3 regions of the Streptomyces sp. SGAir0957 genome follow, and region 3 is predicted to be linked to each of the others. Evidence: riboswitches for the same ligand, from Rfam matches in the RefSeq annotation. Region 3 holds a riboswitch; each other region holds the start of a gene.
What was found. A riboswitch is a leader RNA that binds a small molecule or an ion and turns the genes downstream of it on or off. The one in region 3 is predicted to bind cyclic di-AMP.

Region 1: it holds a riboswitch for cyclic di-AMP, as region 3 does, so the genes downstream of both, C1N81_RS20820 (C40 family peptidase) here and C1N81_RS21415 (transglycosylase family protein) in region 3, are expected to answer to the same signal.
Region 2: it holds a riboswitch for cyclic di-AMP, as region 3 does, so the genes downstream of both, C1N81_RS15780 (M23 family metallopeptidase) here and C1N81_RS21415 (transglycosylase family protein) in region 3, are expected to answer to the same signal.

What each region holds. Positions count from the first base shown of each region.
Region 1 is NZ_CP027293.1:3,532,140-3,541,750, reverse strand. Features, by position in the region: gene C1N81_RS20830 (C40 family peptidase) at 1-16, opposite strand, end outside; gene C1N81_RS20825 (hypothetical protein) at 317-670, shown strand; gene C1N81_RS20820 (C40 family peptidase) at 685-1,899, opposite strand; cyclic di-AMP (ydaO/yuaA leader) riboswitch at 1,908-2,081, opposite strand; gene pcrA (DNA helicase PcrA) at 2,268-4,760, shown strand; gene C1N81_RS20810 (M23 family metallopeptidase) at 4,768-6,165, opposite strand; gene C1N81_RS20805 (lipase family alpha/beta hydrolase) at 6,433-7,398, opposite strand; gene C1N81_RS20800 (cobalamin B12-binding domain-containing protein) at 7,766-8,182, shown strand; partial or broken gene C1N81_RS20795 (DUF5691 domain-containing protein) at 8,236-9,611, opposite strand, start outside.
Region 2 is NZ_CP027293.1:2,416,190-2,425,800, forward strand. Features, by position in the region: gene C1N81_RS15755 (alkaline phosphatase family protein) at 1-656, opposite strand, end outside; gene C1N81_RS15760 (DUF5998 family protein) at 653-1,252, opposite strand; gene C1N81_RS15765 (bifunctional acetate--CoA ligase family protein/GNAT family N-acetyltransferase) at 1,309-4,149, opposite strand; gene C1N81_RS15770 (HPr family phosphocarrier protein) at 4,364-4,645, shown strand; gene C1N81_RS15775 (GntR family transcriptional regulator) at 4,772-5,458, opposite strand; gene C1N81_RS15780 (M23 family metallopeptidase) at 5,741-6,541, opposite strand; cyclic di-AMP (ydaO/yuaA leader) riboswitch at 6,554-6,725, opposite strand; gene C1N81_RS15785 (M16 family metallopeptidase) at 6,957-8,324, opposite strand; gene C1N81_RS15790 (M16 family metallopeptidase) at 8,342-9,611, opposite strand, start outside.
Region 3 is NZ_CP027293.1:3,680,361-3,689,971, reverse strand. Features, by position in the region: gene C1N81_RS21430 (nucleoside triphosphate pyrophosphohydrolase) at 1-498, shown strand, start outside; gene C1N81_RS21425 (cytochrome P450 family protein) at 635-1,882, shown strand; gene C1N81_RS21420 (transglycosylase family protein) at 2,044-3,129, shown strand; cyclic di-AMP (ydaO/yuaA leader) riboswitch at 3,311-3,459, shown strand; gene C1N81_RS21415 (transglycosylase family protein) at 3,464-4,189, shown strand; gene eno (phosphopyruvate hydratase) at 4,465-5,745, shown strand; gene C1N81_RS21405 (FtsB family cell division protein) at 5,879-6,373, shown strand; gene C1N81_RS21400 (DUF501 domain-containing protein) at 6,440-6,964, shown strand; gene C1N81_RS21395 (Ppx/GppA phosphatase family protein) at 6,961-7,905, shown strand; gene C1N81_RS21390 (NAD(P)/FAD-dependent oxidoreductase) at 8,334-9,611, shown strand, end outside.

The sequences.
Region 1 (9,611 bases), 150 kb from region 3:
GATGCGCTGCCGGCACGAAGTGCCACGTCCTTCCGGTCGTACTGCCGCCTCGTCGCACGTCCGGCGGCGGCCCGCACAGGGGGAGCTGGCCGCCGCCGGACCTTTCTCGGCGGTGGTGTCCGGCTGCCGCCCCTGGCCCGGGCGGCGGTGGGGAGCCGGTCACCTGAGCAAGGACGCTAAACCTCGGCGTAACGGGTCGGCCGCGCATTGTTCGCAACTGACCCCTTGTTTACGGGCGGTGGCGCGGAGTGACAGCCCGCTGTCCGACGCCGCCCGCTGTCAGCGCACGACAGACGCCCCATTAGGCTCCGCAACCATGGACGTACTCATCCATTTCTTCGTCGGCCTGCACATCATCGGCATCGCCGCGCTGCTCGGCGGTTTCCTCACGCAGATGTCGGCGCTGGGCCGGGGCGAGGCCCGATTCAACAAGGCGATGCTGCATGGCGCGCTGACCATGCTGGTGACCGGTGTCGCCCTGGTCGGCCTCAACCAGGCCGACGACCACACCGTCAACAACATCAAGATCGGCGTGAAGCTGGCGGTCCTGATCGTCATCCTCGGCATCGTCTATGTGAAGCGTGACGAGGAGAAGGCGGAGAAGGGCCTGTTCGCGGCCGTCGGCGCCCTCACCCTCGCCAACATCTTCATCGCGGTGCTCTGGACCTGAGCACCCGCTCGTCGTCAGGCGGGCCGCACCACGCTGTGGATCGAGGACGTCCCGTCGTAGTAGATCGACTCCTCGCGGACGTACGCGCCCGGCTTCGGCGCGTGGATCATCATCCCGTCGCCGAGGTAGAGGCCGACGTGGCTGATGTCGTCGTAGAAGAAGACCAGGTCACCGGGTTGGATGTCGGAGAGCGGGACCGTCGTGCCGGCCTCCACCTGGTCCCAGGTCGTGCGCGGCAGCGAGATGCCCGCGGCCTTCCACGCCGCCTGCGTGAGGCCCGAGCAGTCGTACGAGCCCGGCCCCGTCGCGCCCCACACGTACGGCTTGCCCTCCTGGGCCTTGGCGAACGCGAGCGCCTGCGCCGCCTTCGCCGCGTAACCGGACGAGGCGCTACCGGAGGCGCTGCCGGACGAGCCGGACCCCGTCGACCCGGTGCTGCCCGAGCCTGAACCGGCGCCCGAATCCGCCTGCTCCTGGGCCGCCGCCTCCGCCGCCGCCTTCCGCTTTTGCTCCTCCTCCGCCTTCTGCTTCGCCGCCAGCTCGGCGGCCTTCTTGCGGGCCGCCTCCTCCTTCTTCTTCTCGATCGCGGCGAGCCGCCGCTTCTCCTCCGCGGTCAGCTTCGACAGCAGCTCACGGGCGTCGGACAGCTTCGACTGCACGCTCTGCTTCGACGTCCGCAGCTCGGTCTGCGAGGAGGTGAGCTGACGCAGGTTCTCCTGCGCCTCGGTGCGCTTCTCCGCGGTCGCCCGCTGCTGCTCCTGGTAGGCGTCGACGGCCTTCTTCTGGTCCGCCGTCGCCCGGCTGAGCAGCCGGTCCTGCGCGAAGTAGTCCTCGGGGTCGTCCGCGAGGAACATCGTCGCGGTGTCGCTGATCCCGCCCGTCCGGTACTGCTCGGCGGCGAACCGGCCCAGCTCCTGGCGGGCCGTGTTCATCTGGTCGGTGCGCTTCGCGATGTCGTCGAGGAGCCTGTCGACCTGCCGCTTCTTGCTGTCGGTCTGCTCCTTGGCCGCGTTGTACTTCTGCGTGGCGGTCTCCGCCTGCCGGTACAGCGTGTCGACCTTCTTGCGCACCTCTTCGAGGCTCGGCTTCGCCGGCGCGGGCGCCGCCTGGGCGGTCTGCGACAGCAGGGCGACGGAGGTGAGGGCGGCGGTCGTGATCCCGACCGCGGGGGTGGTGCGCAGGCCACCGGTCATCCGGGAGCGGGTGCGCGGCTTGCGGTGCGACGCCAAGGCAGGCGACTCCTTCCGTGCTCCGCCTACCGGGTTAGCTGTCGGGTTCGGGCGTACGGAAGGCTGCCCTACGGCCGGCCGCCCGCTGTCGCCGACAGCGAACCGCCCGGCCGATTCACCCCAGGTTCGGTGGGTCCCCGGTTCCCTACCTCACGGCGTACGGGACTCGGCGGGGGCAGCCCGCTCGCCGCGGCGCTCGCGGTCGTGGGGACGGACGGCCCGCGCAGCACCGTAGCCAACTCGTGATGCCGCTGTGAAGGATGTTGTTCGATATGCCCGATACATTTTCGTGACCTTGGCGACAGTGCGGCGCGGTGTCCTGAAGGAGGGGGCGGCGTGTCAGTGGGTCCGCCTAAACTCGTAAGGCGATGAGCAGCCTCTTTGACGACAGCTTCCTGGCGGGCCTCCAGAACCGGACCGATGGGCCCCCGCCGCCGCCCGACAGCGAGCACGACGGACCGGAGCCCGAGCCGATCCCGGACGACCTGTTCGGCGGGAAGTTCGACGTACCCCCGGCCAGGGACGCCTACTACCGGGGCGGCGCGCCGCGCCCGGCCGTGGACGCGGCGGCGCTGCTGGAGGGGCTGAACGAGAACCAGCGGGCGGCCGTCGTGCACGGCGGCTCGCCCCTGCTCATCGTCGCGGGCGCCGGTTCCGGCAAGACCCGCGTCCTCACCCACCGCATCGCCCACCTCCTCGGCGAGCGCGGCGTGCACCCCGGCCAGATCCTCGCGATCACCTTCACGAACAAGGCCGCGGGCGAGATGAAGGAGCGCGTCGAGTCCCTGGTGGGCCCGCGGGCGAACGCGATGTGGGTCTCCACCTTCCACAGCGCCTGCGTGCGCATCCTGCGCCGCGAGTCGAAGAAGCTCGGCTTCACCTCGTCGTTCTCGATCTACGACGCCGCCGACAGCAAGCGGCTCATGGCCCTGGTCTGCCGCGACCTGGACCTCGACCCGAAGAAGTTCCCGCCGAAGTCCTTCAGCGCCAAGATCTCGAACCTGAAGAACGAGCTGATCGACGAGGAAGACTTCGCCAAGACCGCCGCCGACGGGTTCGAGAAGTCCGTCGCCCAGGCGTACGCGATGTACCAGTCGCGGCTGAGGGAGGCCAACGCCCTCGACTTCGACGACCTGATCATGACCACGGTCAACCTGCTGCGCGCGTTCCCCGACGTCGCCGAGCACTACCGGCGCCGCTTCCGCCACGTCCTCGTCGACGAGTACCAGGACACCAACCACGCGCAGTACGCGCTCGTGCGCGAACTGGTCGGGCCGGCGGAGGGGGAGGACGCCGACCCCGCCGAGCTGTGCGTCGTCGGCGACGCCGACCAGTCGATCTACGCGTTCCGCGGCGCCACGATCCGCAACATCCTCCAGTTCGAGGAGGACTACCCGGACGCGACGACGATCCTCCTGGAGCAGAACTACCGCTCCACCCAGACGATCCTCAGCGCCGCCAACGCGGTGATCGAGCGCAACGAGTCGCGCCGCCCCAAGAACCTGTGGACCAACGCGGGCGCGGGCTCCCAGATCACCGGCTACGTCGCGGACACCGAGCACGACGAGGCCCAGTTCGTCGCCGAGGAGATCGACCGGCTCACCGACGCCGGCGAGGCGAAGGCCGGGGACGTCGCCGTCTTCTACCGGACCAACGCGCAGTCCCGTGTCTTCGAAGAGATCTTCATCCGTGTCGGCCTGCCCTACAAGGTCGTCGGCGGCGTCCGCTTCTACGAGCGCAAGGAGGTCCGGGACGTCCTCGCCTACCTGCGCGTGCTGGCGAACCCCGAGGACTCCGTCCCCCTGCGCCGCATTCTGAACGTGCCGAAGCGCGGCATCGGCGACCGCGCCGAAGCCATGATCGACGCCCTCTCGCAGCGCGAGAAGATCTCCTTCCCGCAGGCGCTGCGCCGCGTCGACGAGGCGTACGGCATGGCGGCCCGCTCGACCAACGCCGTGAAGCGGTTCAACACCCTCATGGAGGACCTGCGGACCATCGTCGAGTCCGGCGCCGGACCGGCCACCGTCCTGGAGGCCGTCCTGGAGCGCACCGGATACCTCGCCGAGCTGCAGTCCTCCACCGACCCGCAGGACGAGACCCGCATCGAGAACCTGCAGGAACTCGCCGCCGTCGCCCTGGAATTCGAGCAGGAGGCCGCGCAGGCGGCCACCGAGGGTGAGGGCGAGGGCGCCGAAGGGGAGACCGGGGGTGCCGATCTCTCCGCCTTCCTGGAGCGGGTCGCGCTCGTCGCCGACTCCGACCAGATCCCCGACGAGGAGGACGACGGCAGCGGCGTCATCACCCTGATGACCCTGCACACCGCCAAGGGCCTCGAATTCCCCGTCGTCTTCCTGACGGGCATGGAGGACGGCGTCTTCCCGCACATGCGCTCCCTCGGCCAGACCAAGGAGCTGGAGGAGGAGCGCCGCCTGGCCTACGTCGGCATCACGCGCGCGCGGGAGCGGCTGTACCTGACCCGCTCCTCCATGCGCAGTGCCTGGGGCCAGCCCTCGTACAACCCGCCCTCGCGCTTCCTGGAGGAGATCCCGGACACGCACCTGGAGTGGAAGCGCAAGGGCGGCTCCGCCCCGGCGCCCTCCACGAAGGGCATCGGGGGCGGCATCGCCGCGTCACTGTCCTCGTCGCGCTCCCGTACGACCCCGGCGTTCGCCACGCGCCGCGCCAACGAGAAGCCGGTGGTCTCCCTGGCCGTCGGTGACCGCGTCACCCACGACCAGTTCGGCCTCGGCACGGTCGTCGGCGTCGGCGGCTCGGGAGGGAACGCGGAGGCGACGATCGACTTCGGCGACCCGAAGCCGAAGCGGCTCCTGCTGCGGTACGCGCCGGTCGAGAAGTTGTAAGCGGTTCTTACGTCGGGTCCAGGCCGTGGCTGCGGAGCCACGGCAGGGGGTCGATCGCTGCGCCGCCGTTCGGCCGCACCTCGAAGTGCAGGTGCGGTCCGGTGGAGTTGCCCGAGTTGCCCGAGTGCGCGATCACGTCACCGGCCTTCACGGGCCCGTTCGCCACGGTGTACGAGGAGAGGTGGCAGTACCACGTCTCCGTACCGTCCTTCGCGGTGACTATCGCCATGTTTCCGTACGCCGTGTTGAACTGCGTGCGCACGGTCCCGTCGGTCGCCGCCATCACCGGCGTCCCGTACCAGACGGGGAAGTCGATGCCGCTGTGCACGGACATCCAGTTGATGCCCGCCTGCCCGAAGTAGGCGCTCAGCCCGTGCCGCGCGACCGGCAGCGCGAACTTGGGGCGCGCCGCCTCCTTGCGCGCGGCCTCCTCGGCGGCCTTCTTGCGGTCCTCCTCCTGCTGCGCCCGCAGATCGATCCGCTCCTGCGTGCGGCTCGCCCGGTCGGCGAAGTCGCCCGCGTCCGCGGAGAGATCCTTCAGCTGCGTGTCCAGCTGGTTGTTGGCGACGGACGGTTTCACCGCGCTCGCGTCGGGCGCCGACATCGCCTGTGCCTGCCCGGCGTCGTCCCCGCCGCCGCCCACCGACGCCGCCGCGATCCCGGCGACCCCGACCACGCACACCGACGGCACCGCGATGGTCAGCAGCGCGGAACGTTTCGCGGGGGTGCGGCGCCTGGAACGGGCGGCTGAACGGGTCGCCGCGCGGCCCTCCGCACGCGTCTCCGCGCGGGGCTTGAACTCGGGCGCGGCCTCCGGCTCCGGCTCAGCGTCGGGTTCGAGTTCGAGCTCGGGTACGGGCTCCGGCTCGTCGTGCGCCTGAGGGTATTCGGCGGGGCTGTACTGGTCCGGAACGTAGGCGTGGGCCGCGGTGTCGGTGGCGGGATCGGGCTCCGCCGAGTTCCACGCGGTGGCGTCGTACGCGCCCGTGTCGTAGGCCGTCGTCCCGAAGACCGGCGCCTCGAAGGTCTGGGTGGCGTCGGGCCGCATGTCGTAGACCGGTGTGCCGTACGCCTGCGTGTCGTAGGACTGGGCGGGCCACTGGCCGGTGTGCTGCTGCTCCTCGCTCACCGCCCAGACGGCGGTCGTGTCGTAACTGCCCGTCTCGTAGCTGCCCGTCTCGTACCCGCTCGTGCCGTAGGCGTACGCGGAGGTGTCGTACGAGGAAGTCGGCCACTGGCCCGTGTTGTAGAAACCCGATTCGTGGGAACCCGTGTCGTACGACGCCGCGTTGTACGAGGTGTCGCCCGGAAGGTCACCGAAGAGGGGGTCGGCGCCGAAGCTGGTCGTGGAGTGCCCGTCGAACGCCGCGTAGTGCGCGGTCCCCGACGGATGACGGTCGTTCACCAACTTCTCTTTCGCCTCGACAACAGGGGCTGCCAGAGCAGTGTCGGCGACTGTACCCGGCGGTACGAGGGCGGGACAATCTTCGGCAGGTTTCGTGCCCCGCGTAATCGGGCAATCAGCCGCCTTTCGGTGAACTGCGGGCGCACTGTTGGCTCTGAGTTCGAGGTCCGTTCGACGATTCGCCGGATTTGCCCACCCGGTCAGGCGCCGTCAGCGCATCGTCGGCACGTCATCGGCGCGTCATCGGCGCGGCACCGGCGGTCCGTCTCAGGCCACCGTCAGGCCGCCGACCGAGTCGGCGGCAGTGCCTCCCTCCCGCGTCGGATCGGCGTCGAGCGCCTGCCGGATGCCCGTCGCGACGGCCGGGTGCACCGGCAGGGCGAGGTGTCCGATGCCCGTCACGCGCACGTTCTGCGCCTGCAGATCCCCGTGGTCCACGCACGCCGTCTCCAGCGGCACCATCAGCTGGTCGAGATCGCTCCAGAAGCTCACGAACCGGGTACGACAGCCCGGCGCGGGCCTCCTCAACTCCTCGATCACCGACGAGCCGGGGCGCATCTGCCGCACGATCGGGTGCGCGTCCGCGAGCGGCGCGACCCGGGTGCCGGCGTGCGGCGTGCCCAGCGTGACCAGGGTGCGGATCCGCTCGTCGCCGCCGAGCCGCTGCACGTAATACCGCGCGATCAGTCCGCCCAGGCTGTGGCCCACCACATCGATCCGCTCCTGGCCCGTACGCTCGCACAACTCCTCCACGTGCCGCGCGAGGAGCGTCGCCGCCGTCCTGATGTCGCAGGTCAGCGGCGAGTAGTTGAGCGACTCGACCTGGTGCCTGCCGTGCTGGGCCAGGCTGCGGCGCAGCAGGACGAAGACGGAACGGTTGTCGATGAAGCCGTGCAGGAGGAGGACCGGGGGCCTGGCCCTGGCGGGCAGTCGCGGCGCGTCCGCCAGCTCCCTCATCCCGTGGAGGGGGTCCGGGGCGCCGTCCGGCTGATCGTTCTGCGCGTCCGGGGAGTCCGGGGAGTCCGGCGCGTCCGGGAGCTGGAGTTCGGGGTGCGTGAACGCCTCCGGGTGCCTTCGTTCCGGGAGGATGCCCGAGGGGTAGAGGAGCAGATGGCCCGCGAGGATCGCCAGCTCCAGCGCGGTCGCCTTCATCAGGGCGATCGAGAGCCCCGCCAGTCTTACCGGCAGCACCCGGCAGAGCGGGCGAAAGGGCGAACTCCTCGTGACCTGCATAGGCCAGCCTCCCGTCGGCACGCGGCGGGCGGCTCCGTCCCCCGTGTGCACTCGATGGGGAGCCGGGCGAAGTTGCGTCCCGCGGGCGTGTCGTACGGATGGCGGCGCGATCGCGCGGCCTCCTCGGAGCGACTCCCCTCGCGCCTGTCCCGGAAAAGACGATGTGCCGACCGGAACGGTTGCGGCGCGCAATGAACATGTCCCTTTGTGTGATTTCCCCCTCCCCGTGCACCGTGAAACGGGCGCTTGCGGGATGCTGTCGATAACGTTCGTTCACTTCGGATGTCCCGGATGGGTATCCGGACCCGCCGGCCCGGGTACCAAGCGGTTACCAGGGCTCGGGGTCAGTCACTTCATGGAGGCAGTGATGGGTGTGGCAGCCGGTCCGATCCGCGTGGTCGTCGCGAAGCCGGGGCTCGACGGCCACGATCGCGGGGCCAAGGTGATCGCGCGGGCGCTGCGCGACGCCGGTATGGAGGTCATCTACACCGGGCTGCACCAGACGCCCGAGCAGATCGTGGACACCGCCATCCAGGAGGACGCCGACGCCATCGGTCTCTCCATCCTCTCCGGCGCCCACAACACCCTCTTCGCGCGTGTCATCGAACTCCTCAAGGAGCGCGACGCCGCCGACATCCAGGTCTTCGGCGGCGGCATCATCCCCGAGGCCGACATCCCGCCGCTCAAGGAGCAGGGCGTCGCCGCGATCTTCACCCCCGGTGCCACCACCGCCTCCATCGTGGACTGGGTGCGGGCCAACGTCAGGCAGCCCGCCGGGGCGTAGGCCGGTCCCGTCCCGTCCTGTCCCGTCCCGTCCTGTCCCGTTCCGGTTGCCGGTCAGGCTCTGCGCGGCAGCAGCTCCTCTCGCATCGTGCGGCGCAGGCGCAGCGTGCCCAGCAGGCGTTGGAACGCCTCCGACCAGTAGCTGCCCGCGCCGGGGGCCGAGTCCTCCGTCTCCTCCACGGTCGCCGTCAGCCCCTCCAGGCGTACGGCCTCCTCCGGATCGAGGCACCGCTCCGCCAGGCCCATGACGCCGCTGAAGCTCCACGGGTAACTGCCCGCGTCGCGCGCGATGTTCAGCGCGTCCACGACAGCGCCGCCGAGCGGAGGCGTCCAGGGTGTGGCGCACACCCCGAGCAGCTGGAACGCCTCCGACAGACCGTGCGCGGCGATGAACCCCGCGACCCACTCCGCCCGCTCCGCCGCCGGCAGCGCCGCGAGCAGCTTCGCCCGCTCCGCGAGCGACACCGCACCGGGGCCCGCCGCGTCCGGCGCCGTCGGCGTGCCGAGCAGCGCCCGCGACCAGCCGGTGTCGCGCTGGCGCACCGCCGCTCTGCACCACGCCGCGTGCAGCTCGCCCCGCCAGTCGTCCGCCACCGGCAGCGCCACGATCTCCCGCGGGGTGCGGCCGCCCAGCCGCGCCGGCCAGCGGTCCAGGGGCGCGGCCTCGATCAGCTGACCGAGCCACCACGACCGCTCGCCCCGGCCAGCGGGCGGTTTCGCCACCATGCCGTCGCGCTCCATCGCCGCGTCGCACTCGTGCGGGGCCTCGACGACGACCGTGCCCGTCGTACGGTCGAGCGCCACGCAGGACAGCGCCCGGTCCGCCATGCGTCCGGCGAGCGCCGAGCGCGGCAGGGCGGAGAGCAGCTCGGCGGCCGTCGCCCGGACGTTGCGGCTGCGGTCGGCCAACGCCCGCTCCAGGAACGGCTCGTCCGCGTCAGCCAGGCCCGTGCGCAGGGAGTCCAGGAACATGAGGCGGTCCTCGGCGCGCTCGGTGCTCCAGGTGCTCTTGAGGAGGGCGCGGGCCGCCTCCGGGTCGTGGTCGCGGAGTGCCGCGAGCAGGGCCACTCTCTCCGCGAACAGGCCCTCCTCCCACAGGCGTTGTATCTGTTCGGGCTCGTCCGGGGCGGCAGTGCCGCGCCTGAGCCCGGGGCCGCCCGCAGCGCGAACTTCCAGTCCGGGTTGAGGCGGGCCAGCCACAGGGCGCGGGGGCCCGCGAAGGTCAGCGCGCCGGGGCGGAGGTCCGTGCGGCCGCGGGCCGCGTCCAGCAGGGCCGGGAGCAGTTCGGGCGGGGGCGCGTAGCCGTGGCTGTTCGCCGTGGCCAGCCACTGGGGGAGGAGTTCGAGGAGGTCGGGGGTGGCGCCCCGGCGGGTGGTGCCGGTGCCGGGGCGGTCGGCGAGGAGCAGGGCGAGGCGGTTGCGGGCGAGGGG
Region 2 (9,611 bases), 1.3 Mb from region 3:
TCGCTGTAGTACGTGTAGACGAGCGAGCGGTCGCCCTCGGCGAGCTGGGCCGCGGCCAGGTCCATCCGGTCCTCGCCGGAGAGGCGGCCGTGGAAGGTGCCGCCGCTCAGCGCGATCTTGGTGAGGGGTGTCGACTGGAAGGCGGGTGCGGAGACCTGGGCCGTGTGGACGCCGGCCTCGTGGGCGCGCTGGAAGATCGTCGGGTACGGCTGCCAGACCTGCGGCTTCGTCCACGGGGTCCAGCGGAGCTGGTTCATCAGCTCGCCGGTGGCGGGATTGCGCACCGTGTAGCCGGGCAGGCCGTGGGCGCCGGGCGGCAGGCCCGTGCCGACCGAGGCCAGGGAGGTCGCGGTGGTGGCGGGGTAGCCCGCGGTGATCGGGGTTCCGGTGCCGCCGCGCGAGGAGGCGACTAGCGAACTGAGGAACGGGGCCTCGCCCGGGTGCGCCTTCAGCTGCTCCCAGCCGAGGCCGTCGATCAGGAAGACGCAGGCGCGGTCCGCGGGGGCCAGCTCGGGGATCGCGGCCTCGCAGCCGGGGACGCCCAGGTGGGAGCCGAGGGTGGGCAGCAGGTCGGCGAGCGATCCGGAGCCGTACGCCGGGACGGGAGCGGTGTGGACGGGCAGCGGCTCTACGTCGTCCCAGGCGGCCTGGGTCATCGCCGTCCCGCGTCCACGGTGGCCTCGGAGAGGGCCTGGGCGAAGGCGAGCGCCTGGCGCACGGTCTCGGGTCCGTCGCCCGCCTCGCTGACGCGCAGGCTCAGGTCGTCGGCGGTGGAGCTGCCCGTGTAGCCGTGGTCCGCCTCGCAGTTGGGGTCGCCGCAGGCGGCGGGCTCCAGGTCGATGCGGGAGACGGCGCCCCAGCCGATGGTGAGCACGACCTCGCGCGGGAGCGTGCCCGGCACGTACTTCTCCGGGTTGGCGACGACGCGGCTGAGCACGACGGAGGAGATCCGGTCGAGCTTCACGGACTCCGTGGACGTGGTCGCGTACGGCGTCGGCGAGGTGGTGTCGGCGGCCTGCTCGTCGGTGTGGCTGACGATGAAGCGGGTGCCGGTCAGGACCAGGACGGTGACATGCCTGCGGACCTCGTTCGCGTCGAACGTGGTCTCCTGGTGCACGAGGTACGACGAGATCGGCTCGCCGCCGACCGCGGCCTCCACCGCCTCGGCCACGAGGGCCGGGTAGTAGCCGCTGCGCTCGATCGCCGCTCGCAGCCCTTGGGTCGTCGTACTGGTCTTGGCCATGAGGTCCATCCTAAGGCCGGACGGGGACTGCGGTTGCGCCTGTGGATAACCACCGCGGGCCGGTGTCAATAGGCGACGGGCAGGGTGCGGGGCCCGAGGTCGTCCCGGGCCGGGGGCGGGGCGAGGCGGACCGTGGCGCCGAGCACGGTCAGGCCCTGCTGCGCGACGACGACCGGTTCGAGCGTGACGCCGACCACCTCGGGATGGTCGTCGACGAGCCGGGACACCCGCTGGAGCAGCTCCTCCAGGGCCGGTGTGTCGACGGGCGCGGCGCCGCGCCAGCCGAACAGCATCGGGGCCGTCTTGATGGAGCGGACCATCGACTGCGCGTCCCGGTCGGTGACCGGGACCAGGCGGTGCACGGTGTCGCCGAGCAGCTCGGACGGGGCGCCGGCCAGGCCGAAGGAGAGCACCGCGCCCGCGGCCTGGTCGATGACGGCCCGTACGACGGTGTCGACGCCGCGCGGGGCCATGGACTGCACGACGGGCCGCAGCTCGGCCGGGCTGCCCAGGTGCTCGGTCAACTCCTCGTAGGCACGCCGCAGGTCCGTCTCGTCGGCCAGGTCCAGGCGTACGCCGCCGAGGTCCGCGCGGTGGCGCAGGTGCGGGGCGGTCGTCTTGAGGGCGACGGGGTAGCCGAGGGCGCGGGCGGCGTCGGCGGCGCCGGTCGCGTCCGGCGCGGGCAGGGTCTGCCGGATGGCGATGCCGTAGTGCGCGAGGAGTTCGCGGGCCTGCTCGGTGGTGAGTTCGAGGCCGCGCGGGTCGTCCTCCTTGGCGAGCAGTTCGCGGATGAGGGCGGCGGCCCCGGCCTCGTCGATGTCCTCGTACTCGGGCACCCTGCCGGGTTCGGCCGCCTCGCGCCGCCACTGGGCGTACCGCACGACCTCGGCCAGGGCGCGGACGGCGCGCTCGGCGGCGGGGTAGGCGGGGATGAGGCGCGGGGTGTCCTCGGCTGCCTTGTCGGGCGCCGGCGTCGGCGTGGACGCGCGCGTGCCGGTCGTGTCCGGCGCGTTGGGGCCGGTGCTGGCCGCGGCGGAGAGCGCCTCGGCCAGGCCGCCCAGTTCGACGTGGACGACGAGGACGGGCTTGGCCGGCGCGGCCGCTGCGGCGGCGCTGAGGGCGGCCGCCAGCTCCGCGTCCCCGGCCGGGTCCTCCCCCACGGCGGGCATGGCGGTGACGACGACGGCGTCGGTCTTGTCGTCGGCCAGAGCCGCGTCGAGCGCGGCGCGGAAGTCCGCCGGGGTCGCCGCCGTGGTCAGGTCGCGGGGCGACTTGGGGCGCAGTCCTTCGGAGAGGCACACGTCGTAGGTGAGCAGGCCGAGCGACTCGGAGTTGCCGAGGATGGCGACGCGCGGCCCGGCGGGCAGCGGCTGGCGGGCCAGGAGGAGGCCCGTGTCGACGAGTTCGGTGATGGTGTCGACGCGGATGACGCCCGCCTGGCGCAGCAGCGCGGAGACCGTCGCGTACGGCAGGCGCGTGGCCCGTACGGCGTGCCCGGTGGGGGCGATGCCGCTGTGCCGGGCGCCTTGCACGACGACCAGGGGCTTGGCCTCGGCGGTGCGGCGGGCGAGGCGGGTGAACTTGCGCGGGTTGCCGATGGATTCGAGGTACATGAGGGCGACGTCGGTGTCCGGGTCGTCGTACCAGTACTGCAGGACGTCGTTGCCGGAGACGTCCGCGCGGTTGCCCGCGGAGACGAACGTGGAGATGCCGGTGGCGCCGGTGACGCCGCCGCCCCTGCGGTGCAGGCGCGCGAGGAGGGCGATACCGATGGCGCCGGACTGGGCGAACAGGCCGATGCGCCCTGGGCGCGGCATCTCGGGGGCGAGCGAGGCGTTGAGGCGGACGTCGGGCGAGGTGTTGACGACCCCGAACGCGTTCGGCCCGATGAGGCGCATGCCGTACGAGCGGGCCTGGCGGACCAGTTCGCGCTGGCGCTCGCGCCCCTCGGCGCCGCTCTCCGCGTAGCCGGCGGAGACGACGACCAGGCCCTGTACGCCGCGCTCACCGCATTCGGCGACGACCTCGGGCACGTACGGCGCGGGGACGGCGACGACGGCCAGGTCGACGCGGTCGGCGGGGTCGATGTCGCGCACGCGCCGGTGGGCGGGGACGCCGTCGATCTCGGTCAGGTCCTCGGGGAACGCCTTGTTCACGGCGTACAGGCGGCCGGTGTACCCGGCGTCCCTGAGGTTGTCGAGGACGCCGCGGCCGACGCCGCCGGGCGCGCGCCCCACGCCGATCACGGCCACGGAGCCGGGCGCGAGGAGGCGCTGCACGGAGCGGGCCTCGGCACGCTGCTCACGCGCGCGCTGCACCGCCAGGGACGCCTCGGTGGGCTCCAGGCCGAACTCGAGGCGGACCACGCCGTCCTCGAAGCTGCGCTTCTGGACGTATCCGGCGTCCCGGAACACCTTGATCATTTTGGTGTTGGCGGGCAGGACCTCGGCGGCGAACCGGCGGATGCCGCGCTCGCGCGCGACGGCCGCGATGTGCTCCAGGAGGGCGCTCGCCACTCCCCTGCCCTGGTGGGCGTCCTGGACGAGGAAGGCGACCTCGGCCTCGTCGGCGGGGGCGGAGGCGGGGCGTCCGGTGGCGTCGATGCGGTCGTAGCGGACGGTGGCGATGAACTCGCCGCCCACCGTGACGGCGAGCCCGACGCGGTCCACGTAGTCGTGATGGGTGAAACGGTGGACGTCCTTGGCGGACAGACGCGGGTAGGGCGCGAAGAAGCGGTAGTACTTCGACTCGTCCGAGACCTGTTCGTAGAAACTGGTCAGGCGCTCGGCGTCGGCGGGGGTGATGGGCCTGACGCGGGCGGTGGCGCCGTCGCGCAGCACCACGTCCGCCTCCCAGTGGGCGGGGTAGGCGTGCCCGTCCGACGGGGTCTCCGTACCGGTCTCCATGGCGCAAGGGTAGAGCGAGGCACCGACAGTCGTACGGGTCGCGTCCCGCGCGAGGCACCGACATCCGTACGGGTCGCGTCCCGCGCGCGTGGGAGGCAGGCTATGCATGGCCGGGAGGCGGTGCGGCGACGGGACCCGGGTCCTCGTCGATCGCCGCTCCCCGGTGTGTGAGAATGGTCTAGACAACCTTGGAACATCTGAAGGGCAGCATCACATGGCTGAGCGCCGCGTCAACGTCGGCTGGGCCGAGGGCCTCCACGCCCGCCCCGCCTCCATCTTCGTCCGCTCGGCCACCGCGGCCGGCGTCCCCGTGACGATCGCCAAGGCCGACGGCAACCCCGTCAACGCCGCCTCCATGCTCGCGGTGCTCGGCCTGGGCGCCCAGGGCGGCGAGGAGATCGTCCTCGCTTCCGACGCCGAGGGTGCGGACGCCGCGCTCGACCGTCTGGCGAAGCTGGTCTCCGAGGGCCTCGACGAGCTGCCCGAGACTGTCTGATCCGTTTCTCACGGCGAAGCCGCGCGTTTCCCTTCGGGGCGCGCGGCTTCACTGTTTCCTGATTAGCGTCAATTCAATCCCGCGAATGCCACGGAATTCCCCAACGCTTTGTATACGGGCTTTCTGTTAATTCCGGAGACCCGCCGTGTTTACGGCATGTTGCGAAGTCCTCACCGGGCCGCCCGCGCGCGGGACGCGCAGCCTGTGGGCGGAGGCGACGCGCTCGGCATGGCGGGCGGTCAGCGTGCGGGCCCGCTCGGCGTCACCCCGCGCCACGGCGTCGACGATGGCACCGTGCTCGGCCCACGACTCGGCCGGCCGGTCCGGGGCCTCCACGGCGTACATCCAGGCGATCTTGTGCCGGAGCTGGGTGAGCAGGGCGATCAGGCCGGGGCTGCCGGAGGCCTGCGCCAAGGTCTCGTGGAACCAGCCGTCCAGGGAGCGCAGATCCTCGTTCCGGTCCGCCCTGGAGCGCTCCTGACCCAGCCTGACCAGGCCGCGCAGGACTTTCAGATGGGCCTCGGTGCGGCGCTGCGCCGCCCGCGCCGCACCCAGCGGTTCGAGCAGCAGCCGGACCTCAAGGAGGTCGGCGGCCTCCTGCCCGGTGGGTTCGGCCACGCACGCGCCCGCGTGCCTGCGCGTGACGACGAACCCCTCGGCCTCCAGCGTGCGCAGCGCCTCGCGCACGGGCACGCGCGAGACACCGTAGCGGCGTGCGAGCAGCTCCTCAGTGAGCCTGCTGCCGCGCGGGTAGACACCCGCGACGATGTCATCGCGAATCGCGGTGCATACCGAGTGCGCGGGAATCCGCATGATTCGACCTCCGCTTTTGATCCCCGCGCAACGCGGTCGACCGACGCCCGTGCGGGCGCGCTCCCTGCAACTTCGTCCCGACTCTATTCCACGGTTCTCGAATTTCCGACGGGGGACCGGAATTCATGGATATTTTTTGGCCAGGTCAGGAAGTCCGCCGGACGGTGCGATCGCACGCGAAAGCCCCGGCTCGGTGAGCCGGGGCTTGCTGAGCGGAGGCGTGCGCCGGACGCGTAGGCGCATGCCGGACGCGAAAGCGTGTGTCAGACGCGGAAGCGTGTGTCAGACGTTGACGCCGTGCGAGCGCAGGTACGCGACGGGGTCCATGTCGGAGCCGTACTCGGGCGACGTGCGGGCCTCGAAGTGCAGGTGCGGGCCCGTGACGTTGCCGGTGGCGCCGGAGAGGGCTATCTGCTGGCCGGGGGTGACCGACTGACCGACGGAGACGCCGATGGACGACAGGTGACCGTACTGGGTGTACGTACCGTCGTTCATCTTGATCACGATGTTGTTGCCGTAGGCACCGCCCCAGCCCGCCTCGACGACGGTTCCCGCGCCGACGGCGTGCACGGACGTGCCGCTCGCCGCGTGGAAGTCGATGCCGGTGTGGCTGCCGGAGGACCACAGGCCGCTGCTGGCCTGGTAGCCGGTGGAGACGTACGAGCCGGAGATCGGGGCGACGAAGCTGTTGAGGAGGCGCTTGCGCTCGGCCTCGCGGGCGGCGCGCTCCTTGGCCTCGCGCTCCTTGGCGGCCTTCGCCTCGGCCTGGCGCTTGGCCTCCTCGGCCCTCTTCTTGGCCTCGGCCTCGGCCTTCGCCTTGGCCTTCGCCTTGGCGGCCGCCTCGTCGGCGGCCTTCTTCTGAGCGGTGGCCTGCGCGTCGATCTGGGCGGCCATGGAGTCGCCGATGGCGATCGCCTGGGTGAGGCCGTTCTGCTCGGGCGCCGCGGGGGCGGCGAGTGCGGGGGCGGCGAGGCCGCCGACGACACCGGTCGTGGTGAGCGCGGCGACGCCCGCGACCTGCGCGGTGGTGCGCGTGAGACGGCTCGGACGACGGTGCTTCCCGGTGGCACGGGTGAACGCCATGCGGTGGCTGATCCTTTCCTTCCCTCTCGCCTACCGGGTTAGCTGACGGGTTCGGAGCAGGAAGGTCTCCTACGGGCCCTCTCCCCTGCCTCACGGCCGGAAGAGCGCCCGATTCACCCCAGGGACTGCGGTGGGTCCCCGGCTCCCCTGGCTCGCGCCGTGGGGGACTCGGCGATGACTGTCCGGTGTCGCGGGCGCGACGCATGACGGGCGGACAGCCGCACCGACGCTAAGCGGCACCTCATTTGTTCGACAAACGGAACCCGGGTTTTGTAGCGCACACCACAGGCCAGACAGGCAACCTCCATACCAAAACGGGCATATGCCGGGGTTCATGCCGAACGCACACCAAGAAGCCCCGGCGGCCGTGAGGGCTGCCGGGGCTCCTTCCGTGAGCGAAGAGGTCGTGAGGGGGTCAGCCCGCGACGACGGTCACCTCGCCGATACCGAGCGTCTGGACGGGCTCCGCAATGTGCGCGGCGTCGCCCACGAGGATCGTCACCAAACGGTCCGCCGGGAAGGCGCTCACGACGGCCGCGGTGGCCTCCACGGTGCCCGTCTCGGCGAGCCGGCGGTACAGCTGCGCCTGGAAGTCGTCCTGGAGGTGCTGCTCGACCTGGTCGGCGAGGGTGCCCGCGACGGCCGCGGCCGTCTCGTACTTGAGTGGCGCCACGCCCACCAGGTTCTGCACGGCCGTGTCCCGCTCGGCGTCCGTCAGCCCCTCGGCGGCCAGGGTCCGCAGCACCTTCCACAGGTCGTTCAGGGCCGGACCCGTGTTCGGGGTGTCGACGGAGCCGCTGATGGCGAGCATGGCGGCGCCCGTACCGTCCGGCGCGGAGAGCAGCACCTGGGAGAAGGCCCGCACACCGTAGGTGTAGCCCTTCTCCTCGCGCAGGACGCGGTCCAGACGGGAGGTGAGCGTGCCGCCCAGGCAGTACGTGCCGAGAACCTGCGCGGCCCACACGCGGTCGTGCCGGTCGGGGCCGATCCGGCCGATGAGCAGCTGTGTCTGCACCGCGCCCGGACGGTCGACGATGATGACGCGGCCGGTGTCGTCGGCGGTGACCGCCGGGACCGGGCGGGGCTCCGCGGTGTTCCCGGTCCAGGCGCCGAGCGTGTCCTCGAGGAGGGCGTCGAGGTCGACGTCGGCCAGGTCGCCCACGACGACGACCGTGCCGGTGGCGGGGCGTACGTGCTTCTCGTAGAAGGCCCGTACGGCGGCCGCGTCGATGGCGGCGACGGTCTCCTCGGTGCCCTGGCGCGGGCGCGACACGCGCGCGTCGGCCGGGAAGAGCTGCTTGGAGAGCTCCTTGGCGGCGCGCCGGGCCGGGTTGGCGCTCTCGTGCGGGATCTCGTCCAGCCGGTTGCGCACCAGGCGCTCGATCTCGCTGTCCGCGAAGGCGGGCGCACGCAGGGCGTCGGCGAGCAGCGCGAGGCCCCTGGAGAGGCGCGAGACGGGCACCTCGAGGGAGACCCGGACGCCGGGGTGGTCGGCGTGGGCGTCCAACGTGGCGCCGCACCGTTCCAGTTCGGCCGCGAACTCCTCGGCGGAGTGCTTGTCGGTGCCCTCGGTGAAGGCGCGCGCCATGATCGTGGCGACGCCGTCGAGGCCCGCGGGCTCGGCGTCGAGCGGCGCGTCGAGGTTGATCTCGACGGCGACGAGCTGCTGCCCGGGGCGGTGACAGCGCAGCACGGTCAGGCCGTTGGCCAGCTCGCCACGCTCGGGGGCGGGGAACGCCCAGGGCTTGGCGGTGCCCGCCTGGGGCTGGGGGTGGAAGTCCATGGTCGCGAGCTGCTCGGTCACGCGCCCGCCTCCTCGTCGCTCGGGTCGCTCTCGTCATCGGTGTCGGCGGGGGCCGTCGGCTCGTACACGAGGACCGAACGGTTGTCGGGGCGCAGGCGGGCCTTGGCGACCTCCTGGACCTCCTCCGCGGTCACGGACAGGACGCGGCCGACGGCGGTGAGGGCGAGCTGCGGGTCGCCGAAGAGGACGGCGAAGCGGCACAGTTCGTCGGCGCGGCCCGCCACGGTGCCGAGCCGGTCCAGCCACTCGCGCTCCAGCTGGGCCTGCGCGCGCTCCATCTCCTCGGGCGTGGGGCCCTCCGCGGCGAACCGGGCGAGCTCCTCGTCGACGGCGGCCTCGATGACCGGCACCTCGACATCGCCGGAGGTCTTCACGTCCAGCCAGCCCATGGACGGCGCGCCGGCCAGCCGGAGGAGGCCGAACCCGGCCGCCACGGCGGTCCGGTCGCGGCGCACCAGGCGGTTGAAGAGCCGGGACGACTCGCCGCCGCCGAGGACGGTCAGGGCGAGGTCGGCGGCGTCGCTCGCGCGCGTGCCGTCCTCGGGCAGCCGGTAGGCCGCCATGAGGGCGCGCGCCGGGACCTCCTCCTCGACGACCTGGCGGCGCTGCTCGCCGAGCACGTCGGGCAGGGAGCCGTCGCGCGGGGCGGGCTTGCCGTCGTGTCCCGCGATCGAGCCGAAGTACTTCTCGACCCAGGCGAGCGTCTGCTCGGGGTCGATGTCGCCGACCACGGAGAGCACCGCGTTGTTGGGCGCGTAGTAGGTGCGGAAGAAGGCCCGCGCGTCCTCGAGGGTGGCCGCGTCCAGGTCGGCCATGGAGCCGATGGGCGTGTGGTGGTACGGGTGGCCCTCGGGGTACATGAGGGCGGTCAGCTTCTCGAACGCGGTGCCATAGGGCACGTTGTCGTAGCGCTGGCGGCGCTCGTTCTTGACGACGTCGCGCTGGTTCTCCATGGACTCCTCGTCGAGGGCCGTCAGGAGCGAGCCCATGCGGTCGGCCTCCAGCCAGAGCGCGAGCTCCAGCTGGTGGGCGGGCATGGTCTCGAAGTAGTTCGTGCGCTCGAAGCTCGTGGTGCCGTTGAGCGAGCCGCCCGCGCCCTGGACGAGTTCGAAGTGACCGTTGCCGTGCACCTGCTTGGAGCCCTGGAACATCAGGTGCTCAAACAGGTGAGCGAGGCCCGTACGGCCCTTGACCTCGTGGCGCGAGCCGACGTCGTACCAGAGGCAGACCGCCGCGACCGGGGTCAGGTGATCCTCGGAGAGCACG
Region 3 (9,611 bases):
TTCCACGCCCGGATCGCGGAGGAGGACCCCGAGGAGCCGTTCTCCGTGGACGACGTCGCCGGCGGCATCGTCACCAAGCTCATCCACCGCCACCCCCACGTCTTCGGCGACGAGACCGCGTCCACGCCGGAGGAGGTCAGGGAGATCTGGCTCCGCAAGAAGGGCGAGGCCAAGCGCCGCGCCTCGGTCACCGACGGCGTCCCGGTCGGCCAGCCGGGCCTCGCCCTGGCCGCGAAACTGGGCTCCCGCGTCCGCACGGCGGGCCTGGACGTCCCGGTCCCCACCGGCGCGGGCATCGGCTACGAACTCCTCGCCCTGGCCCTGCGCGCGGAGGCGGAGGGGGCGGACCCGGAGACGGCGCTACGGGCGGCGGCCAGGGCGTACCGGGCGGCGGTCCGGGTGGCGGAGGGCCTCGACGAGGACGTCGACCAGGACGTCGACCAGGACGTCGACCAGGACGTCGAGCAGAGCGCCGACCGGGACCTCGACGAGGGATAGCCCTCTATAGCCCTCTTAGGGGGCCCCTCAATGGCCCCCGACGGCCCCCGACGGCCCTCGACGGCCCCTTCGGTACGGCTCCGCCGCCCGCTCCGGATACCGTCGAAGCGTGACCGAAAGCCCCGCCCCCGCCGACATGCCCGAACTCTTCACCTGGGAGTTCGCCAGCGACCCGTACCCCGCCTACGCCTGGCTGCGCGAGCACGCGCCCGTGCACCGGACGACGCTGCCGAGCGGGGTCGAGGCATGGCTGGTCACGCGGTACGCGGATGCCCGGCAGGCCCTTGCCGACCAGCGGCTCAGCAAGAATCCGGCCCACCACGACGAGCCCACGCACGCCAAGGGCAAGACGGGCATCCCGGGCGAGCGCAAAGCCGACCTGATGACGCATCTGCTCAACATCGACCCGCCGGACCACACCCGGCTGCGCCGCCTCGTCTCCAAGGCGTTCACCCCGCGTACGGTGGCCGAATTCGCCCCCCGGGTGCAGCAGCTGACGGACGGCCTCATCGACCGCTTCGCGGCGAAGGGCGAGGCGGACCTGATCCACGACTTCGCCTTCCCGCTCCCCATCTACGCCATCTGCGACCTGCTCGGCGTCCCGCGCGAGGACCAGGACGACTTCCGGGACTGGGCGGGCATGATGATCCGGCACGGGGGAGGGCCGCGCGGCGGCGTCGCCCGGTCGGTGAAGAAGATGCGCGGCTACCTCGCCGAGCTGATCCACCGCAAGCGCCAGGACCCCGGTGACGACCTCATCTCCGGCCTGATCCGCGCCTCCGACCATGGCGAGCACCTCACCGAGAACGAAGCCGCGGCCATGGCCTTCATTTTGCTGTTCGCAGGTTTCGAGACCACGGTCAACTTGATCGGCAACGGCTTGTACGCCCTGCTCACCCACCCTGAGCAGCGCGAGCGGCTGCAGCGCGGCCTGGCCGAGAACGACACCGCCCTGCTCGCCACCGCCGTGGAGGAGCTGCTCCGCTTCGACGGACCTGTGGAGCTGGCGACCTGGCGGTTCGCGACCGAGCCGCTGACCATCGGAGGGCAGGCCGTCGCCACCGGCGACCCGGTCCTCGTCGTCCTCGCGGCGGCGGATCGCGACCCGGCGCGCTTCGCGGAGCCCGACACGCTCGACCTCTCCCGCCGCGACAACCAGCATCTCGGCTACGGCCACGGCATCCATTACTGCCTCGGCGCGCCCCTGGCCCGCCTGGAGGGACAGGCCGCCCTCGGCACCCTTCTGACGCGCCTTCCGGACCTGCGACTGGCCCAGGAGCCGGCCGAACTGCGCTGGCGCGGCGGGCTCATCATGCGCGGACTGCGCACGCTGCCAGTGGAGTTCACGCCTGAGCGCGACGGAACACTCACGGAGAAAAGCTGACAGGTTCTCAACTTCGTGACTTTCACGTGATCTGCGCTGCATCGACTTGTGACAAGCGTTCGAGTCCCGCTACGTTCACCAGTCATCGCGACACAGGCACAACCGGCACCACTCCCGCCACTCCTGTCGCGTGCTGCATCAGTCTCGCGAAAGGCAACCGCATGCTCACCGGGAACGGTCGTCACCGTCGCCCTCGTCAGGCCCCTGCTCTGGTCGTCGCCGCCGGTGTCACCGGCAGCGCCCTCGCGATCCCGCTGCTCGCCGCGACCAGCGCGAGCGCCGCCTCCACCACCACCTGGGACAAGCTCGCCGAGTGCGAGTCCGGCGGGCAGTGGAGCCTCGACGCGGGCAACGGCTACTACGGCGGGCTGCAGTTGTCGCAGGAGACGTGGGAGCAGTACGGGGGCCTCGACTACGCCCCGACCGCCGACGAGGCCAGCCGTTCGCAGCAGATAGCCGTGGCCGAGAAGGCGCTTCAGGCGAAGGGGCCCGGTGTGTGGCCCAGCTGCTCGATCGTGGCCGGTCTGACGCAGGGCGACGACGCGGCCGAGGTCGACCCGGGGGCGACCGTCTCGCCGCGGCCGTCCGGTCTCGCCCAGTCGCCGGACAAGACCGGCTCCGCGGGTTCCTCCGGTTCCTCCGACTCCTCCGGCTCGCCCAGCGCCTCAAGCTCCGCGGACGCCTCGAACTCCTCGGACGCCTCGGACTCCGGGAGAGAGAAGAGTCACCAAAACTCGGACGAGAGCGACGGCTCCGGCGCCTCCAAGAGCTCCGGTTCCGCCAAGGACGCCGACACGCCCGGCACCCCCGCCGCGTCTGACACCCCGTCGGCCGGGACCACCACCGATACCCCCGGTAACACGGCGGGCGGCGAGGCGAGCGGCGCCGCCGAAGGGGGCGATTCGGGTAAGTCGGGCCAGTCGCACGCCACTTCCGCCGACGACGCGGACGACGCGGACGACGCGGACGCGTCCTCCGCCGGTCGCCACCGGGGTGCCCCCGCCGCCGACGACGCCACGGTGTCCCGTGGGGGTGAGGGTCGTCACGCTTCTCGCGAGGAGGTCCGCTCCGAGAGCGCGTACACGGTCCGTTCCGGCGACAGTCTGTGGGACATCGCGGACGCGCAGAACGTCGACGGAGGGTGGAATGCCCTCTATGACCTCAACAAGAAGACGGTCGGTTCCGACCCCGACCTCATCCTTCCTGGTCAGAGTCTGAATCTTGGCCTCGAATCGGATGAAAAGTAGCGGGACTTCAGGGATGGTTGAGGCGCCTATGTCCGCTTTTGCGAGAGTGAGACATGAGTCTCAAACACCCTGATCGTCTTTGAAATCGGGCGGATCGACTGCTTAACGTCGTCACCGCTCGCCACAGCGGGCCCCGACGGACGTCACGCCGAATCCTGCCAACGTCCGTACGGGAACAGTCGACGCGTAAGCGCCGTAGGCAGGAGCGGGGGACCCAAGGTAAGTGCCGGTCCGCCGGCTTGGGGTTAAGCCCGCGCACTAGGTTGCGCGGCCGGACACTCACTGGTCCGCACCCGACAGCTCACCTCGTAGGCGTCGGTGAGGGGATTCCTCCATGCTGCTTTCCAGCAAGGGCAAGCACCGCCGCCCGTCCAAGGCCGTCCGTGTCGCCACGCTCGCCGGTGTCGCCGGTGCCGCCGTCGCCGTTCCGCTGATGGGTGCCACGGGCGCCTCCGCCGCCTCCACCTCCGAGTGGGACCAGGTCGCCTCCTGCGAGTCCGGCGGCAACTGGTCGATCAACACCGGCAACGGCTACTACGGCGGCCTCCAGTTCTCGTCCTCGACGTGGGCCGCGTACGGCGGCACCGCCTACGCGTCCTCCGCCGACCAGGCGTCCAAGGCGCAGCAGATATCGGTCGCCGAGAAGGTTCTCGCCTCGCAGGGCAAGGGTGCCTGGCCGAGCTGCGGTGTGGGCCTGTCCGGCGCCGACACCAGCAACTCCGCTCCGGCCGAGTCCTCGTCGGACTCCTCCTCGCAGCAGCAGGCCCAGCCGCAGCAGCAGGAGCGCTCCGACTCCTCGACGACGACCCGCTCGCAGCAGCGTCAGCAGCCGCAGCAGCAGGCTCAGCCGCAGCAGGAGACCAAGAAGGACACCGTCACCACCCCGACCGGCAAGAAGGTCGAGAAGGGCGACGGCGAGTACAAGGTCGTGACCGGCGACACGCTCAGCAAGATCGCCGAGGCGCACGGCACCAACTGGCAGAAGGTGTTCAAGCTCAACAAGGACATCGTCGCCGACGCCGACCTGATCTACCCGGGTCAGCAGCTGCACCTCAAGTAGGACCCCCGGGGCGCCGCAGAGCCCCCAGGAGCCCTCAGAGCACGACGACCCGGCATCGGCGGACGCCGGGTCCAGGGCCGCTCGCTCCGGCGACCCCCGTTCCGCTGCACGTGTGCGGAACGGGGGTCGCCGTCTTTGTTCCGTTAAGAAACATTTCGCTGTCGGCGTTGTCCACAACCCGGGCGGTCGGCTGGCCGATGCCCCGGAGCCCGTTACGCTCAGGGGTGCGGGCCAGCCGCCCGCGCTGTTGTGTCACATCCCAGAAGGAGATGCTCGTGCCGTCCATCGACGTCGTCGTAGCCCGGGAAATCCTGGACTCCCGAGGCAACCCCACGGTCGAGGTCGAGGTCGGCCTCGACGACGGCAGCACGGGTCGTGCTGCTGTCCCGTCGGGCGCCTCCACCGGTGCCTTCGAGGCCATCGAACTCCGCGACGGTGACCCCAACCGTTACCAGGGCAAGGGCGTCGAGAAGGCCGTCCTCGCCGTCATCGAGCAGATCGGCCCGGAGCTCGTCGGCTACGACGCGACCGAGCAGCGCCTGATCGACCAGGCGATGTTCGACCTGGACGCCACCGACAACAAGGGCTCGCTCGGCGCCAACGCCATCCTGGGCGTCTCCCTCGCCGTCGCGCACGCCGCGTCCGAGGCCAGCGACCTGCCGCTCTTCCGCTACCTGGGCGGCCCGAACGCGCACCTGCTGCCCGTCCCGATGATGAACATCCTGAACGGCGGGTCGCACGCCGACTCCAACGTCGACATCCAGGAGTTCATGATCGCCCCGATCGGCGCGGAGTCCTTCTCCGAGGCGCTGCGCTGGGGCACCGAGGTCTACCACACCCTGAAGAAGGTGCTGAAGACCAAGGGCCTCTCCACCGGCCTGGGCGACGAGGGCGGCTTCGCCCCGAACCTGGAGTCGAACCGCGCCGCGCTCGACCTCATCCTCGAAGCGATCAAGGAGGCCGGTTACGTCCCCGGCCAGCAGGTCGCGCTCGCGCTCGACGTCGCCGCCTCCGAGTTCTACAAGGACGGCGTCTACGAGTTCGAGGGCAAGCAGCGCTCGGCCGCCGAGATGACCGAGTACTACGCGGAGCTCGTCGACGCGTACCCGCTGGTCTCCATCGAGGACCCGCTGTTCGAGGACGACTGGGCCGGCTGGAACACCATCACCGAGAAGCTCGGCGACAAGGTGCAGCTCGTCGGCGACGACCTGTTCGTCACCAACCCGGAGCGCCTGGCCCGCGGCATCGAGGAGAACTCGGCCAACGCCCTGCTCGTCAAGGTCAACCAGATCGGCTCGCTGACCGAGACCCTGGACGCCGTCGAGCTGGCCCAGCGCAACGGCTTCAAGTGCATGATGTCGCACCGCTCCGGCGAGACCGAGGACGTCACCATCGCCGACCTCGCCGTCGCCACCAACTGCGGCCAGATCAAGACCGGCGCCCCGGCCCGCTCCGAGCGCGTCGCCAAGTACAACCAGCTCCTGCGCATCGAGGAGATCCTGGACGACGCGGCGGTCTACGCCGGTCGCTCGGCCTTCCCGCGCTTCAAGGGCTGACAGCCCGCGTTCCGAGGGCCGACCGCCCCGGCGCCGTAGTTCCGTACGTCCCCGCACTCGGTCCCGTACCGTGTGCGGGGACGTACGCACGTAGGCGGCCGGACGGCGCGCGGATCGGGGAGGCGACAGGCGAATGCCGGGAAAGGTACGGAGCAGGGGCCAGGGTGACGCGGCCCGCTTCTCCACGGCCACCCGCCTGCGCGTGCTCGGCGAGCAGACGGCCGAGCGCGTCTACCGCTCGCAGAACAAGCGCCAGGCCCGCCGCTCCCGGCTCACCGGGCGCGCGGCGCTGCTCGCCCTCGTCGTCTGCACCCTCGTGGTCGCGCTCGCGTACCCGATAAGGCAGTACGTGTCCCAGCGCGGCGAGATCGCCGACCTGCAGCGCCAGCAGCAGGAGGCGAAGGACCGCGTCGAGCGGCTGCGCGAGGAGAAGGCGCGCTGGCAGGACGACGCGTACGCCGAGCAGCGGATCCGGGAGCGCCTGCACATGGTGGCGCCGGGGGAGACCGGGTACGTGGTGCCCGACCCGCGCGCCACCGAGGACGGCCGCGACGAGCAGGGCGCGGCCGACCGCCCCTGGTACTCGAACGTCTGGGACGGCGTCGACAAGGCCGACCGCGCGAACTGATCCCCCTCCGTCCCGGCCTCCCGGTCACGTCCGCGTGACCCGGTTACTTCTAGGTGAAAGACAGGCATGGAAACGCCCCCGCCCCAGACCGAGCCCACCGCGCCCACGGACGCCGACATCCACGCGTTCCAGGAGCAGCTCGGCCGCCCGCCGCGCGGCCTGCGGGCCATCGCGCACCGCTGCCCCTGCGGCAACCCGGACGTCGTCGAGACGGCGCCGCGTCTGGAGGACGGCACGCCGTTCCCGACGACGTACTACCTGACGTGCCCGCGCGCGGCCTCCGCCATCGGCACCCTTGAGGCCAACGGCGTCATGAAGGAGATGACGGAGCGGCTCGCGAGCGACCCCGAGCTGGCGCGTCAGTACCGGGCGGCGCACGAGGACTACATCGCCCGCCGCGACGCCATCGAGGTCCTGGAGAACTTCCCGAGCGCGGGCGGTATGCCGGACCGCGTGAAGTGCCTGCACGTGCTCGTGGCGCACTCCCTCGCGGCCGGCCCCGGGGTGAACCCGCTGGGCGACGAGGCGATCGAGATGCTGCCCGAGTGGTGGAAGAAGGGCCCGTGCGTCTCCCCGGAGGTGGCCGAGTGACCCGGGTCGCGGCCGTCGACTGCGGTACGAACTCGATCCGGCTGCTCGTCGCGGACGCGAACCCGGAGACGGGCGAACTCGTGGATCTGGACCGGCGGATGACGATCGTCCGGCTCGGCCAGGGCGTCGACAAGACGGGCCGCCTCGCCCCCGAGGCGCTTGAGCGGACCTTCGCGGCGTGCCGCGAGTACGCGGAAGTGATCAAGGAGCACGGGGCCGAGCGCCTCCGTTTCGTGGCCACGTCGGCGTCGCGCGACGCCTCCAACCGCGACGACTTCGTCCGCGGGGTCCTGGACATCCTGGGCGTCGAGCCCGAGGTCATCACCGGTGACCAGGAGGCGGCGTTCTCCTTCACGGGTGCGACGAAGGAGCTGACGGGCCGGGCCGACCTGGAGACGCCGTACCTGGTGGTGGACATCGGCGGCGGCTCGACGGAGTTCGTGGTCGGCGACGGGGCGGTGCGCGCCGCCCACTCCGTCGACATCGGCTGCGTACGGATGACGGAGCGGCACCTCGTCGCGGAGGACGGTACGGTCGGCGACCCGCCGACCGCCGCGCAGATCGGGGCGATCCGCGCGGACATCGTCGCGGGTCTCGACCGTGCGGCGGACCTCGTCCCGCTGTCCGAGGCCCGCACCCTGGTCGGCCTGGCCGGTTCGGTGACGACGGTGGCGGCGCTCGCGCTCGGCCTCCCGGAGTACGACTCGGCGGCGATCCACCACGCGCGGATCTCCTACGAGAAGGTCGCCGAGATCACCGACTGGCTGCTGACGTCCACGCACGACCAGCGCGCCCTGAAGCCGGTGATCCATCCCGGCCGCGTCGACGTGATCGCCTCAGGGGCGCTCGTGCTGCGGCTGATCATGGAGCGGACCGGTGCCCGCGAGGTGGTCGTGAGCGAACACGACATTCTGGACGGCATCGCCTGGTCGCTGGCCTGACCGCAGGGCCCAGTTCTTGATCTCGCCTGAGCGTGTCGCGCCCCGTCTGAGCACGGCTTGAGGGGGTCGCGACACGCTCTTCGCGCACCCCGCCGACAAAGTTCGTGAAGTTCTTCACAAGGAATTCGGCCCCGTTGGGCGCGCTTTGTGGCCCACGGGCCCGTTCGGTGGCGTCCAGGTGGGGTGCCGGGGCCCGTCCGCGGTGTGTCCGCCGTGTTGCGGGACGATGACATCCGGGAGTGGTTCAGAGGGGTCGGAGGCTCACTGTGGCTGCTCAAGAGGGGTGAGCAACGAGTGGCGGTTGACCGTGGTTCCCTCGGCCGGCCATGACATGGGTCACGTGGGCGGCGAAGTGTAGCAGAGGCACCGTCGGTCCTTGTGAAGGGGCGCACGAGCACCCCCCTCCAACCGGGTGGATACTCGATGGCATGAGCACCACGGAGCGTCCCAGGATCCTCATTGTCGGGGGTGGGTACGTAGGCCTGTACGCGGCGCGACGCATCCTGAAGAAGATGCGTTACGCGGAAGCGACCGTCACGGTCGTCGACCCGCGCTCGTACATGACGTACCAGCCCTTCCTCCCCGAGACCGCCGCAGGCAGCATCTCGCCGCGCAACGTCGTCGTCCCGCTGCGACGCGCTGTGCCGGGCGCCGAGATTCTCACCGGCCGCGTCACCACCATCGACCAGGACCGCAAGGTCGCCACGGTCTCCCCGCTCGTCGGTGAGGCGTACGAGGTGCCCTTCGACTACCTGGTGATCGCGCTCGGCGCGGTCTCCCGCACCTTCCCGACCCCCGGCCTCGCCGAGGTGGGCATCGGTATGAAGGGCGTCGAGGAGGCCATCGGCCTGCGCAACCACGTGCTCGAGCAGCTCGACAAGGCCGAGTCCACGACGGACGAGGAGATCCGCCGCAAGGCGCTCACCTTCGTCTTCGTCGGCGGTGGCTTCGCGGGCGCCGAGACGATCGGCGAGGTCGAGGACCTGGCGCGCGACGCCGCCAAGTTCTACAAGAACGTGAAGCGCGAGGACATGCGCTTCATCCTGGTCGACGCCGCCGACAAGGTGCTGCCCGAGGTCGGTCCGGAGCTGGGCGTCTACGGCCGCAAGCACCTGGAGTCCCGCGGCATCGAGGTCTACCTCTCCACGACGATGCCCTCCTGCGTGGACGGTCACGTCGTGCTGAGCAACGGCCTGGAGGCCGACTCCAACACGGTCGTCTGGACCGCCGGCGTGAAGCCGAACCCGGCGCTCGCCCGCTTCGGTCTCCCGCTCGGCCCGCGCGGCCACGTGGACACCAGCGAGAAGCTCCAGGTCCAGGGCACCGACTACATCTGGGCCGCGGGCGACAACGCCCAGGTCCCGGACGTCGTCGGCCGCAAGAACGGCAACCCGAACGCCTGGTGCCCGCCGAACGCGCAGCACGCCATGCGCCAGGCCAAGGTCCTCGGTGACAACGTGGTCTCGGGTATGCGCGGCTTCCCGCAGCGCACGTACGAGCACGCCAACAAGGGTGCGGTCGCCGGTCTCGGCCTGCACAAGGGCGTCGCGATGATCGTCATGGGCAAGATGAAGATCAAGCTCAAGGGCCGCCTTGCCTGGTACATGCACCGCGGCTACCACGGCATGGCGATGCCGACGTACAACCGCAAGATCCGGGTGATCGCCGAGTGGACGATCAACATGTTCCAGAAGCGCGACATCACC